Regions from separate parts of the Mesorhizobium sp. P3_A8 genome, predicted to be linked through region 2. Evidence: predicted binding sites of a transcription regulator. Region 2 holds the regulator's gene; the other holds the start of a gene.
What was found. The regulator PhoB, encoded in region 2, activates phosphate uptake and scavenging genes when phosphate is short. The targets are predictions, from matches to a motif close to TGTCATNNANCTGTCAT.

Region 1 (7,744 bases), on a different contig from region 2:
CCCGCCGAGCAACTTCCGATAATCCTGGAAGTGGCGCCCAACGCCGATTACGCGCTGCTCGACAGCGGTGCCGGCGAAAAACTCGAACAATACGGCCCCTACCGCATCGTGCGGCCCGAGGGCCAGGCGATCTGGCAGAAGGCCTTGCCGGCGAAGGACTGGGAGCGTGCCGACGCCGTCTTCACCGGCGACACCGACGAGGAGGGCATCGGCCGCTGGCGTTTCCCGAAGACGCCGCTCGGCGAAACTTGGCCGATGAAGCATGACGGCATCGACTATCTCGGCCGTTTCACCTCGTTTCGCCATGTCGGCGTCTTTCCCGAACAGGCCTCGCACTGGGACCATATGGCCGGCCTGATCGCGGCGGCGAAGCGGCCGGTCAAGGTGCTCAACCTGTTCGGCTATACCGGCCTCGCCTCGCTGGTGGCGGCCCGTGCGGGCGCCGAAGTCACCCATGTCGACGCCTCCAAGAAGGCGATCGGCTGGGCGCGCGAAAACCAGGAGATGGCTGGGCTCGGCAGCAAGCCGATCCGCTGGATCGTCGACGACGCGGTGAAATTCGCCGAGCGCGAAGAGCGCCGCGGCAGTCGCTACGACATCATCCTGTTCGACCCGCCGGCCTATGGCCGCGGCCCCAAGGGCGAGGTCTGGCAATTGTTCGAGGATCTACCGGCGCTCACCGACCTTTGCCGGGCGATCCTGACGCCGAAACCGCTTGCCGTGGTGCTGACCGCCTATTCGATCCGCGCCTCCTTCTTCGCCATCCACGCTCTGATGCGCGACACTTTTGCCGGCATGGGCGGCAGGGTTGAATCGGGTGAGTTGATCATCCGCGAAAAGTCCGCCGGCAGGGCGCTTTCGACCTCACTGTTTTCGCGTTGGGTGGCTTGAATGCCCCGGAGTCCTGAATGAACGAACGGCACGTCGGCGCACCCGGCCAGGTGAAGGAAGTCACCAGCCTCGCCAATCCGCTGATCAAGGACATAAAGGCGCTTGCGCTGAAGAAATTCCGCGACCAGCAGAACGCCTTCATGGCCGAGGGGCTGAAGCTGGTCATCGATGCGCTCGATTTGGGCTGGCAGATCAGGACGCTTGTGTTCGCCAAGGCCGGGCGCGGCAATGCCGCGGTCGAAAAGGTCGCGGCGCGCACGGTTGCCGCCGGCGGCACCGTGCTCGAAGTCTCGGAAAAGGTGCTTGTCGCCATCACCCGCCGCGACAATCCGCAAATGGTGGTCGGCGTCTTCTCGCAGAGATTCCTGGCCCTCAGGGACATCCGTGCCGACAATGGCGATGTCTGGGTGGCGCTCGATCGGGTGCGCGACCCCGGCAATCTCGGCACTGTCATCCGCACCATCGATGCCGTCGGTGCCAAGGGCGTTATCCTGGTCGGCGACACCACCGATCCGTTTTCCGTGGAGACGGTGCGCGCCACAATGGGTTCGATCTTCGCCGTGCCGGTGGCCAAGGCGACGACCGAGGCTTTCCTTGCCTGGCGCGGCGGGTTTTCGGGCCTCGTAGCCGGCACGCATCTGAAAGGCGCCGTCGACTACCGCTCGGTCGATTTTTCCCGTGGGCCGGTGCTGCTGATGATGGGCAATGAGCAGCAGGGCCTGCCCGAAAGCCTGGCGGCGAGTTGCGACCGGCTGCTGCGCATTCCGCAAGCAGGACGTGCCGATTCGCTCAATCTCGCCGTCGCCACCGGCATCATGCTGTTCGAGATCCGGCGCGGCGCGCTGAAGCTCGAACCAATCGCCGATCAGCAATGAAGGTTGCCCGCTCGTGAGATCATGGTCCCCCTACGCGCTGCTTGTCGTCGCGGCCATTGCGCTTGATCAATGGATAAAGCATCTGGTCGAGGCCGGCCTGCCCTTCCAGGAAAAGCTCGACCTGGTGCCGTTCCTGGCGCTGTTTCGCACCTACAACACCGGCATCGCCTTCTCGATGTTCTCCTCCTTCGGCGACACCGGCCTGGTGGTCATCGCCGTGCTGGTCGTCGCTTTCGTGCTCTACCTCGCCACCCGCACGCCATCAGGCCATGTCATCGCCCGCACCGGCTTTGCCCTGATCATCGGCGGCGCGCTGGGCAATCTGATCGACCGCGCCGTCTACGGCCACGTCATCGACTACATCCTGTTCCACACGCCGGTCTGGTCCTTTGCCGTCTTCAATCTCGCCGACGCCTTCATTTCCGTGGGCGCGGCACTGGTCGTCTTCGACGAACTCATCGGTTGGCGGCGCGAGCCCAAGCCTTCGAACGCCAAGCCTTCCAAAGATTGACCCCGCGCGGTCGTCGCCGCACAGTCCAGGACGCCAAGCAAGCTCGCGGAGAAAAAGATGTCCGAAACCTTCAAAGCCATCCTCGTCTCGCGCGATGCCGACAAGAAGCAATCGGTGGCCGTGACGGATCTCAGCGATGCCGACCTGATGGAGGGCGACGTCACCGTCGCGGTCGAGGCGACAACGGTGAACTACAAGGATGGGCTGGCCATTACCGGCAAGGCGCCGGTGGTCCGCCGCTGGCCGCTGGTGCCGGGCATCGACTTCGCCGGCACCGTCATCTCGTCCTCCAATCCCGACTGGCGCAAGGGAGACAAGGTCATCCTGAATGGCTGGGGCGTCGGCGAAACGCATTTCGGTGCCTATGCCGGGCGCGCCCGCGTCAAGGGCGACTGGCTGGTGCCGCTGCCGGAGGGCATCAGCGCGCATGACGCGATGGCGGTCGGCACCGCCGGCTATACCGCCATGCTCTGCGTCATGGCGCTGGAGCGGCACGGCATCCTGCCCAACCGCGGCCCGGTGGTGGTGACGGGTGCTGCCGGCGGCGTCGGTTCGGTCGCGGTCTCCATCCTGTCCAGCCTCGGCTACCACGTCATTGCGTCGACCGGACGCAATGCCGAAAGCCCCTATCTGATCAACCTCGGCGCCGCCGAGGTGATCTCGCGCGACGAGCTCAACCAGCCGACCAAGCCGCTGGCCAAGGAACGCTGGGCCGGCGGCATCGATTCGGTCGGCAGCCACACGCTGGCCAATGTGCTGTCGATGACATCCTATGGCGGCGCGGTCGCGGCCTGCGGCCTCGCCGGCGGCATGGATCTGCCATCGAGCGTCGCCCCGTTCATCCTGCGCGGCGTCTCGCTGCTTGGCGTCGATTCGGTGATGGCGCCGAAGGCTGTGCGCATCGAGGCCTGGCGGCGCATCGGCTCCGATCTCGACCTGGAGAAGCTCGCCAGCCTGTCCACGACCATCGGCTTCGACGGCATCATCGATGCCGCACGCGACATCGTCGACGGCAAGATCCGCGGACGCGTCGTCGTCGACATGTAAACCCGCCGGGCGGGTTGCAGGCAGCGGACTGAAACGCCAAATCCGGTGACGAATCCGCCACTGCCGGACGAAAACGCCCTATCCGCTAAAATTCGAACGATCCGCCGCAATTTTCCATAATCTCTGTCTGGCAAGGATTTCGCATGATCGCGGAATCCGACACCCAGCAGGTGGACAAAAGCGACGATGTCGATGCGTTTGCCGCACCGGCGCGGCGGTTTATCGCTGCGCCGCCGCTGGTGCCCGAGCAGCAATTGGCCAGGCGGGAAAGCCTGCCGCTGCTCACCTTCGTTGCTATCATCGTACTGGCGGGCCTCGCGCATCTGACCGGTGCGCCGATCTTCATCAGCCTCGCATTGATGGCAACCGGCCTCGCCGGCCTTGCGTTGCATCTGCATGCCAGACGCAGCGCCCACCGCACCGTGGTGCTGCTTGACGAGACGACCGCCCGCAGCCGCGCCGAGATCGAGACGCTGGCCGACCGCATGTGGGAAATGCAGGAAAGCGAGGAGCGCTTTCGCGGTCTCATCGACGCGCTTGGTGATCTCGTCATCCATCGCGACCGCGACGGCTACATCGTCTATGCCAACAAGGTGTTCGCCGATCTGGTCGAAACCGATCCGCGCGATCTTGCCGGCAAGACCCTTGCCGAACTTGGCATCGAGGTCGGCATCGTTCCCGACGCCGCCTTTTCCGACCATGAGTGCCTGAGTTCCACCGACGTCGCCATCCGCACGCCGAGCGGCTCGCGCTGGTTCTCCTGGATCGAACTGTCGGTGCGCGACAAGGACAGCGGCGCGGTTTCGCATCGCGCCATCGCCCGCGATATCACCGCCCGCAAGCGCGCCGAATCCTCGCTGATCACCGCGCGCGAGCGGGCCGAATATGCAAGCCAGGCCAAGTCGCGCTTCCTCGCCACAGTCAGCCATGAAATCCGCACGCCGATGAACGGCATCATGGGCATGGCGAGGCTCCTGGCCGACACCAGCCTGTCGCCGGAACAGCAGACCTATGTCGGCGCCGTCTCGACCTCGGCCAGCGCCTTGCTCGCCTTGATCGAAGACCTGCTCGACTATTCCAAGATCGAGGCCGGCCGCTTCGATCCGGAGCCGCAGCCGATGTCGGTGCGCGAGATCGCCGACAACATCATCGAATTGCTGGCCGCGCGCGCCTTCGCCAAGGATATCGGCCTCGGCTGCCACGTCGAACCGGATGTCCCGCAATTGATCACCGCCGATCCGGGCCGGGTCAGGCAGGTGCTGCTCAACCTCATCGGCAACGCCATCAAGTTCACCGACAGCGGCGGCGTCCTGGTCAACGTCGCGCGCGCCCGCACCGAGAGCAGCGACCGCATCTGCTTCACCATCACCGACACCGGTCCCGGCCTGCGCGACGAGGACATGGAGCGGATCTTCGAAGAGTTCGAGCAGGCCGACGGCACCTCGACGCGCACACATGGCGGGGCAGGGCTGGGACTAGCCATCTCCCGGCGCCTGGTGGCTGCCATGGGTGGCTCGATTTCGGTCTCGAGCCGGCTTGGCCAAGGGTCGGAATTCGTCTTCGAAATCCCGGCCACCGAGGCCACCGAGGCGCCGCAGGGCCGGCAGAACGTGCTGGCCGGCAGGCGCGCCGTGATCCTGTCCAGGAACGCCGTCGAGGCCGACGCCATCGCCCGCACCATCCGCGCCAATGGCGGCACGGCCGGTATCGCCACCACCGTGGCGCAGGCCGCACCCCTGGCCGAGGGCTGCGACGCGATTCTGGTCGACGCGGCCATGGAAGAGAGTGACGGCAGGCTGCTCAAGCGGTTGCGGCAAAGCGGCTTTTCCGATTGCGAAGCCATCACGCTGATCGCGCCGACCGACCGCGGCATGCTTGGCGAGTTCCGTGCCAGCGGCTACGCGACCTTCCTGGCCAGGCCGGTGCGCGGGGGAACACTTTTGCGTGTGCTTTTGACCAGCCATGCGCCGGCCCTTGCCCAGCCGCAGCCGGAAAAGCGCCGCACGCCGGCACTTCGCGCCGCAAGCGACCGCCAGCAGGGCCTGTCCGTGCTGATCGCCGAAGACAACGACATCAATGCCATGTTGGCCCGCGCCACGCTGTTGAAGGCGGGGCACCGCGTCAAGGTGGTCGGCAATGGCAAGGCCGCCGTCGAGGCCGTCACCAGCGCCGGGCACAAGCACCGCTTCGACGTGGTGCTGATGGACCTGCATATGCCGGTCATGGACGGGCTGGACGCCATTGCCGCGATCCGCCGCCATGAAGAGGAAACATCGGCGGCGCCCGTGCCGATCATGGTGCTGTCGGCCGACAGCCAGGAAAAGACACGCCATGCGGTGCTCGCCCACGGCGCCAGCGGCTTCGTCACCAAGCCGCTAGACCCCGATGCGCTGGTCAGCGCCGTCGAGGGCCAGGTCGCCGCCTGAGCAGTCTTTTTTCTGGCACGCGGCTGACGCATGTCGCGCCAAAAACGGCTTTGGTTTTGCGAGGACGACATGCATGGAAACACGGACCTTGGGCGCGTCGCCTGGGTTCGCGCGAACGCGACGCGCATCAAATCTGCCCACCTAACGTAGCCGGTTGACCGTTTTCGCCAGCCGACGAAGTATTGCCCGCGACGCCGTATCACGGTACTGTCACAATCCTGTTGCACCTACACCGTATCCCCGTGCCAAGAGGGATGGCTCGAAGGAGAATCACTCGTGCATACAGTTATGCCGGAATGTGACACTCGGCCAAACGCCAGCAGCGCCTTGCTTGCCGGACGTAATGTCGATTCCGTCATAAAGGGCGCAGCACTCGGCCGTATCGGCAATCTCGAAGTGCGGCTCGCCCGCAACGAGGCCGAGATCGCGGCCGCGCAGGAAGTGCGCTACCGGGTATTTTACGACGAGCTTGGCGCCAGGAAGGACCTGTTCCAGGCGCAGGACCGTCGCGACGCCGATCGGTTTGATCCGCTCTGCGACCATCTTCTGGTACTGGACACGACGCTTTCCGGCCCCGAGCATCGCCGTATCGTCGGAACCTATCGCCTGCTGCGGCAAGAAATCGCGGCCACCGCCGGCGGCTTCTATTCCGAAGGCGAATTCGAGCTGACCAAGCTCATCGCCCGTCACCCCGGCCAGCGCTTTCTCGAACTCGGCCGCTCCTGCGTTTTGCCGCAATACCGTTCGAAGCGCACTATCGAGGCGCTGTGGCAAGGCATCTGGGCCTACATCAACCACTACGAAATCGGTGTGATGACCGGCTGCGCCTCCTTCCACGGCACCGTGCCGGCCGCACATGCCGAGGCGCTTACCTATCTTGCGCATCACTGCCGTACCAACTCCGCCTGGGACGTGCGCGCGGTTTCCGATCGCTACTGCTCCATGGATCTGATGCCGATCGAGGCGGTCAATGCCAAGGCGGCGATCGCGGCGATGCCGCCTCTGGTCAAGGGCTATCTGAGGGTCGGTGCTCGCATCGGCGACGGCTGCGTCATCGACCGCGAATTCTCGACGGTCGATGTCTTCGTGGTGATGCCGGTCAAGGAAATCGGTGCCCGCTACGTCAACTACTATGGCGGGGAAGCGCAGCGTTTCGCTGCCTGACGCTAGCGAATAGCGAATAGCGAATAGCGAATAGCGAATAGCGAATAGCGAATAGCGAATAGCGAATAGCGAGAGCTACGCCGCAATCCTGCGGACTGTCATCCCCATTCGCTACTCCCTATTCGCTATTCGCTTCCTCTTCACGGAATATCTTCCGGCCGCCTTCCCGGCCGGCTCTTGTAGGACGCAAACGTCCAGCCGAAACGCAGTGCGCCGCCGCGCACGGCGAGCGCCACGACGAAACCCGCCAATCCCGAGACAATCTGCGGCAATCCGGCAACGTCGCCCAGCGTGAAGATCGCGGCGCCGGCCAGGGCGGCCGTGACGTAGATCTCGGGCCTCAGCAGCACCGATGGCTCGCCGGCCAGCAGATCGCGCAATATGCCGCCGAAGGTTGCCGTCAGCATGCCAGTGATGATCGAGACCACCGGCGAACCGGTGACGGCTAGACCCCTTGCCGCACCCATCACCGAAAAGGCGGCCAGCCCGATGGCATCGAGCCACAGCAGCAGCTTGTAGCGGGATTCGACCCGGTGCGCGGTGAAGAACACCAGAACCGCCACGACAGCGCAGATCAGCACATAGTCGCGGTTTCCCACCCAGAAGACCGGCACATTGAGGATGAGGTCGCGAAACGTGCCGCCGCCAATGCCGGTGACGCTGGCCAGGAACAGGAAACCGATGATGTCGAGCTGTTTACGCGACGCAGCCAACGCCCCGGTCGCCGCAAAAACGGCGACACCGGCATAGTCGAGAAGGGCGATCGGATGCATGGGAGGCCAAGGCAGTAAGGGAATAGGGCAGTAAGCCAGTATGTTTAGCACGAAGCC
Region 2 (7,744 bases):
TGTCCTACTCCAAGATGCTGAATGCAGCCGGCAAGGTCGTCGAGCCGTCGCTCGAATCCTTCGGCGCTGCCGCTTCGAATGCCGACTTCAAGACTGCCAAGAACTTCAACGTCATCATCACCAACGAGCCCGGCGACGCCACCTGGCCGATCGCGGCTTCCACCTGGGTGCTGATCCACAAGGCTCCGGATGATGCCGCCGCCACCGGCGAAGCCCTGAAGTTCTTTGCCTGGGCCTACAAGGACGGCAAGGAAACCGCCAAGGCGCTCGACTACGTCTCGATCCCCGACAGCGTCGTCGACCTGATCAAGGCTTCGTGGAAGACCGACATCCAGACCGACGGCAAGCCCGTCTACGCCGGCGAGTAACATCCCTTGAAGGAGCGCCGCGCTTGCGGCGCTCCTTTTCCTTCAATTCGAAAGAGCCGAGCTTGACATGAGCGCTGTCCAGGAAGCCTTGCCAGCCGTTAGAGGTTCGCGTGATGCCATCGTCCGACGCTTCGCGCTGACCGACTCGATCTTCCACGGAATGACCCGTGCTGCCGCGATCCTGGTGCTGGTCCTGCTCGGCGGCGTTGCGATCTCGCTGTTTGCCGGCTCCTGGCAAGCCCTCTCGACCTTCGGCTTTTCCTTCCTGACCAGCGAAAGCTGGAACCCGGTGACGGAGAAATTCGGTGCCCTGGCGCCGATCTACGGCACCATCATCACCTCTGCCATCGCCATCCTGATCGCCGTGCCGCTCGGCATCGGCATCGCCGTCTTCCTCACCGAGCTTTGCCCACGCCCGCTACGGCGCCCGATCGGCATGGCGGTGGAACTGCTGGCCGGCATCCCTTCGATCATCTACGGCATCTGGGGCCTGTTCGTGCTGGCACCGTTCCTGCAGACGACGGTGCAGCCCTTCGTCATCAGCGTGTTCCACGGCATTCCCGGCCTCAACAGCCTGTTTGCCGGCCCGCCCTACGGCATCGGCCTGCTGACGTCGTCGATGATCCTGGCCATCATGGTGCTGCCGTTCATCACCTCGATCACCAAGGACGTCTTCGACACGGTGCCTCCCGTGCTGAAGGAATCGGCCTACGGCATTGGTTGCACCACCTGGGAAGTAACCCGCCGCGTCGTCATTCCCTACACCCGCATCGGCATCATGGGCGGCGTCATGCTCGGCCTCGGCCGCGCGCTCGGTGAAACCATGGCGGTGACCTTCGTCATCGGCAACGCGCACCGCATCTCGACCTCGCTGTTCGCGCCGGCAACGACAATCTCCGCCACCATCGCCAACGAATTCACCGAAGCGGTCGGCGATCTCTACACTTCTTCGCTGGTGGCGCTCGGCCTGATCCTGTTCGTCATCACTTTCCTGATCCTTGCCATCGCACGCTACATGCTGATGCGCATCGACGCCCGCACGGGAGCCTGACCGATGTCGACAGCCACGTCGCTTCACCAGAGCCGCAAGCGCAAGAATGGCGTGATGATGACGCTGTGCGTTGCCGCCGCCGGCATCGGCCTTGCCTGGCTGGCGCTCATCCTCGGCGCCCTGCTCTACAAAGGCCTTTCAGGTGTCAATCTTGCGGTTTTCACGGAAATGACGCCGCCGCCCGGCGATGCCGGCGGTCTGCTCAACGCCATCTACGGCAGCATCGTGATGACCATCATCGGCATCATCGTCGGCACGCCGATCGGTGTGCTGGCCGGCACCTATATGGCCGAATACGGCCGCTTCTCGAAGCTCACCACCGTGGTGCGCTTCATCAACGACATCCTGCTGTCGGCGCCGTCGATCATCATAGGCCTGTTCGTCTATGAGCTGATGGTGCGGCCGATGGGGCACTTCTCGGCGATCGCCGGCGCCGTCGCTCTCGCCATCCTGGTCATCCCGGTCGTCGTGCGCACCACCGAGGACATGCTCAACCTGGTGCCCAACGCGTTGCGCGAAGCCGGCACCGCGATCGGCGCCCCGCGCTGGGTGGTCATCAAGTCGGTTGCCTACCGCGCTGCAATGTCCGGCATCGTCACCGGCATATTGCTGGCCATCGCCCGCATCTCCGGCGAGACCGCACCCCTTCTTTTCACGGCGCTGAACAACCAGTTCTGGTCGAGCAATCTCAACGCGCCGATGGCCAGCCTGCCCGTCACCATCTTCCAGTTCGCTCTCAGCCCTTACGAGGAATGGCAGCAGCTGGCCTGGACTGGCGCACTCATCATCACATTGACGGTTCTCGCGCTCAGCATCGTTGCGCGCAGCTTGACCGGACGCAGAGAGGACAAATGAGCCAGATGTTGTCTCCAGACATGACGATCGCCGCCGAGGCAGCCGCCAAGGTAAAGATCGAGGTCAAGAACCTCAACTTCTACTACGGCCAGTCGAAGGCGCTGAAGGATATCACGCTGTCGCTGCCCGAGCGCAGCGTGACCGCCTTCATCGGACCGTCGGGCTGCGGAAAGTCGACGCTGCTGCGCGTCTTCAACCGCATCTATGAGCTCTATCCCAAGCAGACCGCCGAGGGCCAGGTGCTGCTCGACGGCCAGAACGTCCTCGACCGCTCGCAAGATCTCAACCTGCTGCGCACCAAGATCGGCATGGTGTTCCAGAAGCCGACCCCGTTCCCGATGTCGATCTATGAGAACATCGCCTTTGGCGTCAGGCTCTATGAGAAGATCAGCAAGGCCGAGATGGACGGCCGCGTTGAGCAGGCGCTGAAGCGCGCAGCCCTGTGGAACGAGGTCAAGGACAAGCTTAACGCCAGCGGCCTCAGCCTGTCCGGTGGCCAGCAGCAGCGGCTGTGCATCGCCCGCACCGTGGCGGTGAAGCCGGAAGTCATCCTGCTCGACGAGCCAGCCTCGGCGCTCGACCCGCTGTCGACCGCCAAGATCGAGGAGCTGATCGACGAACTGCAGGCCGACTACACGATCGTCATCGTCACCCACAACATGCAGCAGGCGGCGCGCGTCTCGAAGCAGACCGCTTTCATGTATCTGGGCGAGCTGGTCGAGTTCGACAAAACCGAGAAGATCTTCACGTCGCCTCGCGAGAAGCGCACGCAAGACTACATCACCGGCCGCTTCGGCTGATCGCACGCATACGAGGACCAGGATCATGGCCGAACACACAGTCGCAGCCTTCGACGAGGATCTCGGACAGATCAGCAGGCTGATCAGCGACATGGGCGATCTCGCTGGCTCGATGGTCGGCGGCGCCACCAAGGCGCTGCTGAATTCCGACAACGCACTGGCACAGCGCGTGGTCTCCGACGACGCCATCATGGATGCGCGCCAGCGCGAACTCGACGATCGCGCCATCACGCTGATCGCCAAGCGCCAGCCGATGGCCGACGATCTGCGCCACGTCGTCGGCTCGATCCGCATGGCCGGCGATCTCGAACGCATTGGCGATCTTGCCAAGAACATCGCCAAGCGTGTCGGCACCGTTGGTCTCAGCGCCACGCCGCGCGACCTGTCGCATTCCATCGACGCCATGGCGCAGCTGGTGCTGATCCAGGTGCAGGGCGTGATCGAGGAGTATGCGGCGCGCGATGCCGCCGCACTGGCGAAGCTGCGCGCCGACGACGAACGCATCGACGTCAAATACACCTCCGTCTTCCGCGAACTGCTGACCTACATGATGGAAGATCCGCGCAACATCACGGCTTGCACCCATCTGCTGTTCTGCGCCAAGAATCTCGAACGCATCGGCGACCACGTGACCAACATCGCCGAAAACGCCTACTATGTCCTGACCGGCACGCAGTTGCCCGCCAATCGTCCCAAGCAGGACGAGACGGCGATGTCGGCGCCCGCGGCCTGACGCAAGAGGTGACCAATCAATGATCGCGCCACGCATCATGGTGGTGGAGGATGAGGAGCCGCTGGGGGTGCTGCTCCGTTACAATCTTGAATCCGAAGGCTACCAGGTGGAGGTGGTGCCGCGCGGCGACGAGGCTGAGATCCGCTTGCAGGAGAACGTGCCCGACCTTCTGGTGCTCGACTGGATGGTGCCGGCGGTGTCCGGCATCGAACTCTGCCGGCGCCTGCGGATGCGGCCCGAGACCGAGCGGCTGCCGATCATCATGCTGACCGCGCGGGGCGAAGAAAGCGACCGCGTCCGTGGGCTCTCGACCGGCGCCGACGACTATCTGGTCAAGCCGTTCTCGACGCCGGAATTCATGGCTCGCGTCAAGGCGCTGCTGCGCCGCGCCAAGCCGGAAGTCCTGTCCAGCGTGCTCAAGGTCGGCGACATCGTGCTCGACCGTGAATCGCACCGGGTCTATCGCAAGAAGAGCGAGATCCGGCTCGGGCCGACCGAGTTCCGCCTGCTCGAATTCATGATGCGCCATCCCGGCCGCGTCTTCTCGCGCAGCCAGTTGCTCGACAATGTCTGGGGCGAGACGATCTATATCGACGAGCGTACGGTGGACGTGCATGTCGGCCGCCTGCGCAAGGCGGTCAACAATGGCCGCATGCCCGATGTCATCAGAACCATTCGTGGCGCGGGCTACGCGATCAGGGAAGATTGAGCGGGACCTGATTCAGGCAACGTTCTTGCCGGTGCCAGCTCTCGCCTGCACGCCCGGCGCGAAAATCTCCTGGTCGACGAAGGTCAGGGCGCGCATGGCGCAGCCTTCGCGGATCAGCGGCAGTTCGTTCGGTTCGGTGTCGAAGGAAATCGATTTCGAGTGCTGGCCGCCGGCCGTCTGGGCGATGGCCTCGCGCAATGCCGGCTCGATCAGGTCGAAGGCGGCGGCGCTGACGCCGACCATCGCGACGGGTGCGGGGTCGATCAGCGCGAACAGGCTGCCGAGGGCGTAGCCGAGCGCCTCACCGGCCTTGCGGTAGGCTTCGCGCTCGGGCCCGTCGCGTTCCCGTGCCGTCGCGGCCAGTGCCCGCATCTGCGCGTCGCTGACATCGGCGACCGGCTCGGTGTCCTCGCTGAGCTGCCTGGCGTTGCGCCAGATGGCGTAGTTGCCGGCATAGGCCTCGACGCAGCCGCGGCGTCCGCAGCGGCAGAGCGCGCCGCCTGGCCGATGGATCATGTGGCCGAACTCGCCGCCCGAGGAATGGGTACCGGTGAACAGCTCGCCCTTCAGCACCAGGCCCATGCCGATGCCGTGCGACAGAAGGATGGCGATGAAGTCGTCGCGGTAGCGCTCGGGATCGCGCCAACGCAGCGCCACCGCCATCATGTTGCAGTCGTTCTCCATGGTGGCTGGGATGCCGAACTCTGCCTCGAGGATGTCGGCGAAGGCGATGTCGGTCTGCGGCGTGATCGGCGACCACAGCATCGCCCGGGCCTCGGTGTCGGTGATGCCCTGGATCGCCAGCGCGATGCGGGCGACGCTGCGCACGTCGATATCGGGATCCTCGAGGCGGCGCCGTACAATGGCGACGCATTCGCCGATCAGCGCCTCGCGCGACATGGTCAGCGTGTCCAGCCGGCGCTGTTCTTCCGATACCACCTGGCCGGCATAGTCGATGACGGCGACGGAGAGGAAATTCAGCGACAGCACCACGGTCATGACAGCCGCAGCCTCCGGGTTGAGGCCGAGGCCGACCTGCGGCCGGCCGCGCTTGAGTGCGCCGGCCTCGCTCGGCTTGCCTTCGGCCAGTATGCCTTCGCCGATCAGGTCGGAAGAAATCGCCGATATGGTCGAGTGGCTGAGGCCGGTGGTCGCGGCAATCTCGGTGCGCGAGGGCCGACCGGCCCGGCGCACGGCCGCAATCACCATCGCGCGGTTGCGCCGGCGCAAATCGTCGTGGCGGATTCCGACCGACATGTTTTCCCACATCCTCCCGGTCGCCGCGGTTCCTCCAGCCCCTCGAACGCTGCCGGCGACACGGTCAAATACTGGCAGAAGCGGCCCGTCCTGTCATTTATTTATTCCGAGGCTCGAAAAAAATTCATGAGGACATCAAAATCCATCAGAATCGTTGTTGACAGCGTTCCGGTGTTGGATCAGTGTTTTTTCGAGGCTCGAAAAAATAGAGCCTCTGTGCCGGCCTTAGGGCCAGTTTGGTCGCGCCATACGCGGCGCAGGGAGGAATATCATGAAGAGATTCACAGCCGCCATCCTGGCGGGTGTCGCCATGTCGCTGACGCTTGTGTCGGTCGCGCAGGCGAAGGACAAGGTCATCGGCGTTTCCTGGTCCAACTTCCAGGAAGAGCGCTGGAAGACCGACGAGGCCGCCATGAAGAAGGCGATCGAGGCCGCCGGCGACAAGTACATCTCCGCCGATGCGCAGTCCAATCCCGGCAAGCAGCTTACCGATGTCGAAAGCCTGATCTCGCAGGGCGCCAATTCGCTGATCATCCTGGCGCAGGATGCCTCGGCCATCGGCCCGGCCGTGCAGAAGGCGCTGGACGAAGGCATTCCGGTCGTCGGCTATGACCGCCTGATCGAGAACAAGGACGTCTTCTACCTGACCTTTGACAACAAGGAAGTCGGCCGCTTGCAGGCGGCTGCGGTGTTCAAGGCCAAGCCGGAAGGCAATTATGTCTTCATCAAGGGCTCGGGCGCCGATCCGAACGCCGACTTCCTGTTCTCGGGCTCGATGGAAGTGCTCAAGGCGGCCATCGACAGCGGCAAGATCAAGAATGTCGGCGAAGCCTATACGGACGGCTGGCTGCCCGCCAACGCCCAGAAGAACATGGAGCAGTTCCTGACGGCCAACGACAACAAGGTCGATGCCGTGGTCGCCGCCAATGACGGCACCGCCGGCGGCGTCGTCGCGGCGCTGACGGCGCAAGGCTTGGCCGGCACCGTGCCGGTGTCGGGCCAGGACGGCGATCATGCCGCGCTGAACCGCATCGCGCTCGGCACCCAGACCGTGTCGGTGTGGAAAGACGCGCGCGAGCTCGGCAAGAACGCCGCCGAGATCGCCTCGCAGCTGGCCGACGGCAAGAAGATGACCGACATCGCCGGCGTCAAGGACTTCACGACGCCTGGCGGCAACACCGTCAAGTCGCTGTTCCTGACCCCGGTCGCCATCACCAAGGACAATCTAAACGTCGTCATCGACGCCGGCTGGATCAAGAAGGACGAAGTCTGTGCGGGCGTCGCCGCCGGCAGCGTCGCGGCCTGCAACTAAACGGCGTAATACCGTTCGATATCGACGCCGCGGCCCAAAAGCCGCGGCGTTTCTCAAGGGGCTTCCCGCTTCAAATGACTGCGGAAAGCAAATAGCATCCATGTTCCGGCATCCGCGCCAGACGGTAAACCGGTGGGAGGATAGCATGACCGACACGACCTCTAATCAACCGGTCGGCAGCACCGCGGCGGACAAGGCGCGTGCATCCGAACTCAGCGCCGTTGGACGGTTCCTCAAGGCTACCGAACTCGACACGCGCATGCTCGGCATGGTCGGGGCGCTGCTGGTCATCTGGGTCGGCATCCATATCCTGTCGGGCGGGCTTTTCCTGACACCGCGCAATCTGTGGAACCTATCGGTGCAGACCTCGTCGGTCGCGATCATGGCGACCGGCATGGTGCTGGTTATCGTCATGCGCAACATCGACCTCTCGGTCGGATCCGTCGAAGGCGTGATCGGCATGATCATGGGCGTGGCGCAGGCCGAATTCCTCATTCGCGTCATCGGTTTCCAGCTTGGAAATCCGTGGCTTTGGATCATCGCGCTGGCGGCCGGTGTGGTGCTTGGTCTCCTGATCGGCGCATTCCAGGGCTTTATCATCGCCTATATGGAGGTTCCGGCCTTCATCGTGACGCTGGGCGGCCTGCTGGTCTGGCGCG

Region 1: the regulator PhoB is predicted to act here: its motif matches at 5,959-5,975, upstream of olsB (l-ornithine N(alpha)-acyltransferase).

What each region holds. Positions count from the first base shown of each region.
Region 1 is NZ_JBFUGI010000003.1:455,811-463,554, forward strand. Features, by position in the region: gene AC1DX4_RS10035 (RsmD family RNA methyltransferase) at 1-891, shown strand, start outside; gene AC1DX4_RS10040 (TrmH family RNA methyltransferase) at 909-1,766, shown strand; gene lspA (signal peptidase II) at 1,780-2,277, shown strand; gene acuI (acrylyl-CoA reductase (NADPH)) at 2,335-3,324, shown strand; gene AC1DX4_RS10055 (PAS domain-containing hybrid sensor histidine kinase/response regulator) at 3,468-5,750, shown strand; gene olsB (l-ornithine N(alpha)-acyltransferase) at 6,039-6,914, shown strand; gene AC1DX4_RS10065 (trimeric intracellular cation channel family protein) at 7,055-7,687, opposite strand.
Region 2 is NZ_JBFUGI010000013.1:33,554-41,297, forward strand. Features, by position in the region: gene pstS (phosphate ABC transporter substrate-binding protein PstS) at 1-368, shown strand, start outside; gene pstC (phosphate ABC transporter permease subunit PstC) at 436-1,419, shown strand; gene pstA (phosphate ABC transporter permease PstA) at 1,423-2,274, shown strand; gene pstB (phosphate ABC transporter ATP-binding protein PstB) at 2,271-3,074, shown strand; gene phoU (phosphate signaling complex protein PhoU) at 3,100-3,807, shown strand; gene phoB (phosphate regulon transcriptional regulator PhoB) at 3,827-4,516, shown strand; gene AC1DX4_RS26985 (ROK family protein) at 4,529-5,773, opposite strand; gene xylF (D-xylose ABC transporter substrate-binding protein) at 6,045-7,085, shown strand; gene AC1DX4_RS26995 (sugar ABC transporter permease) at 7,231-7,744, shown strand, end outside.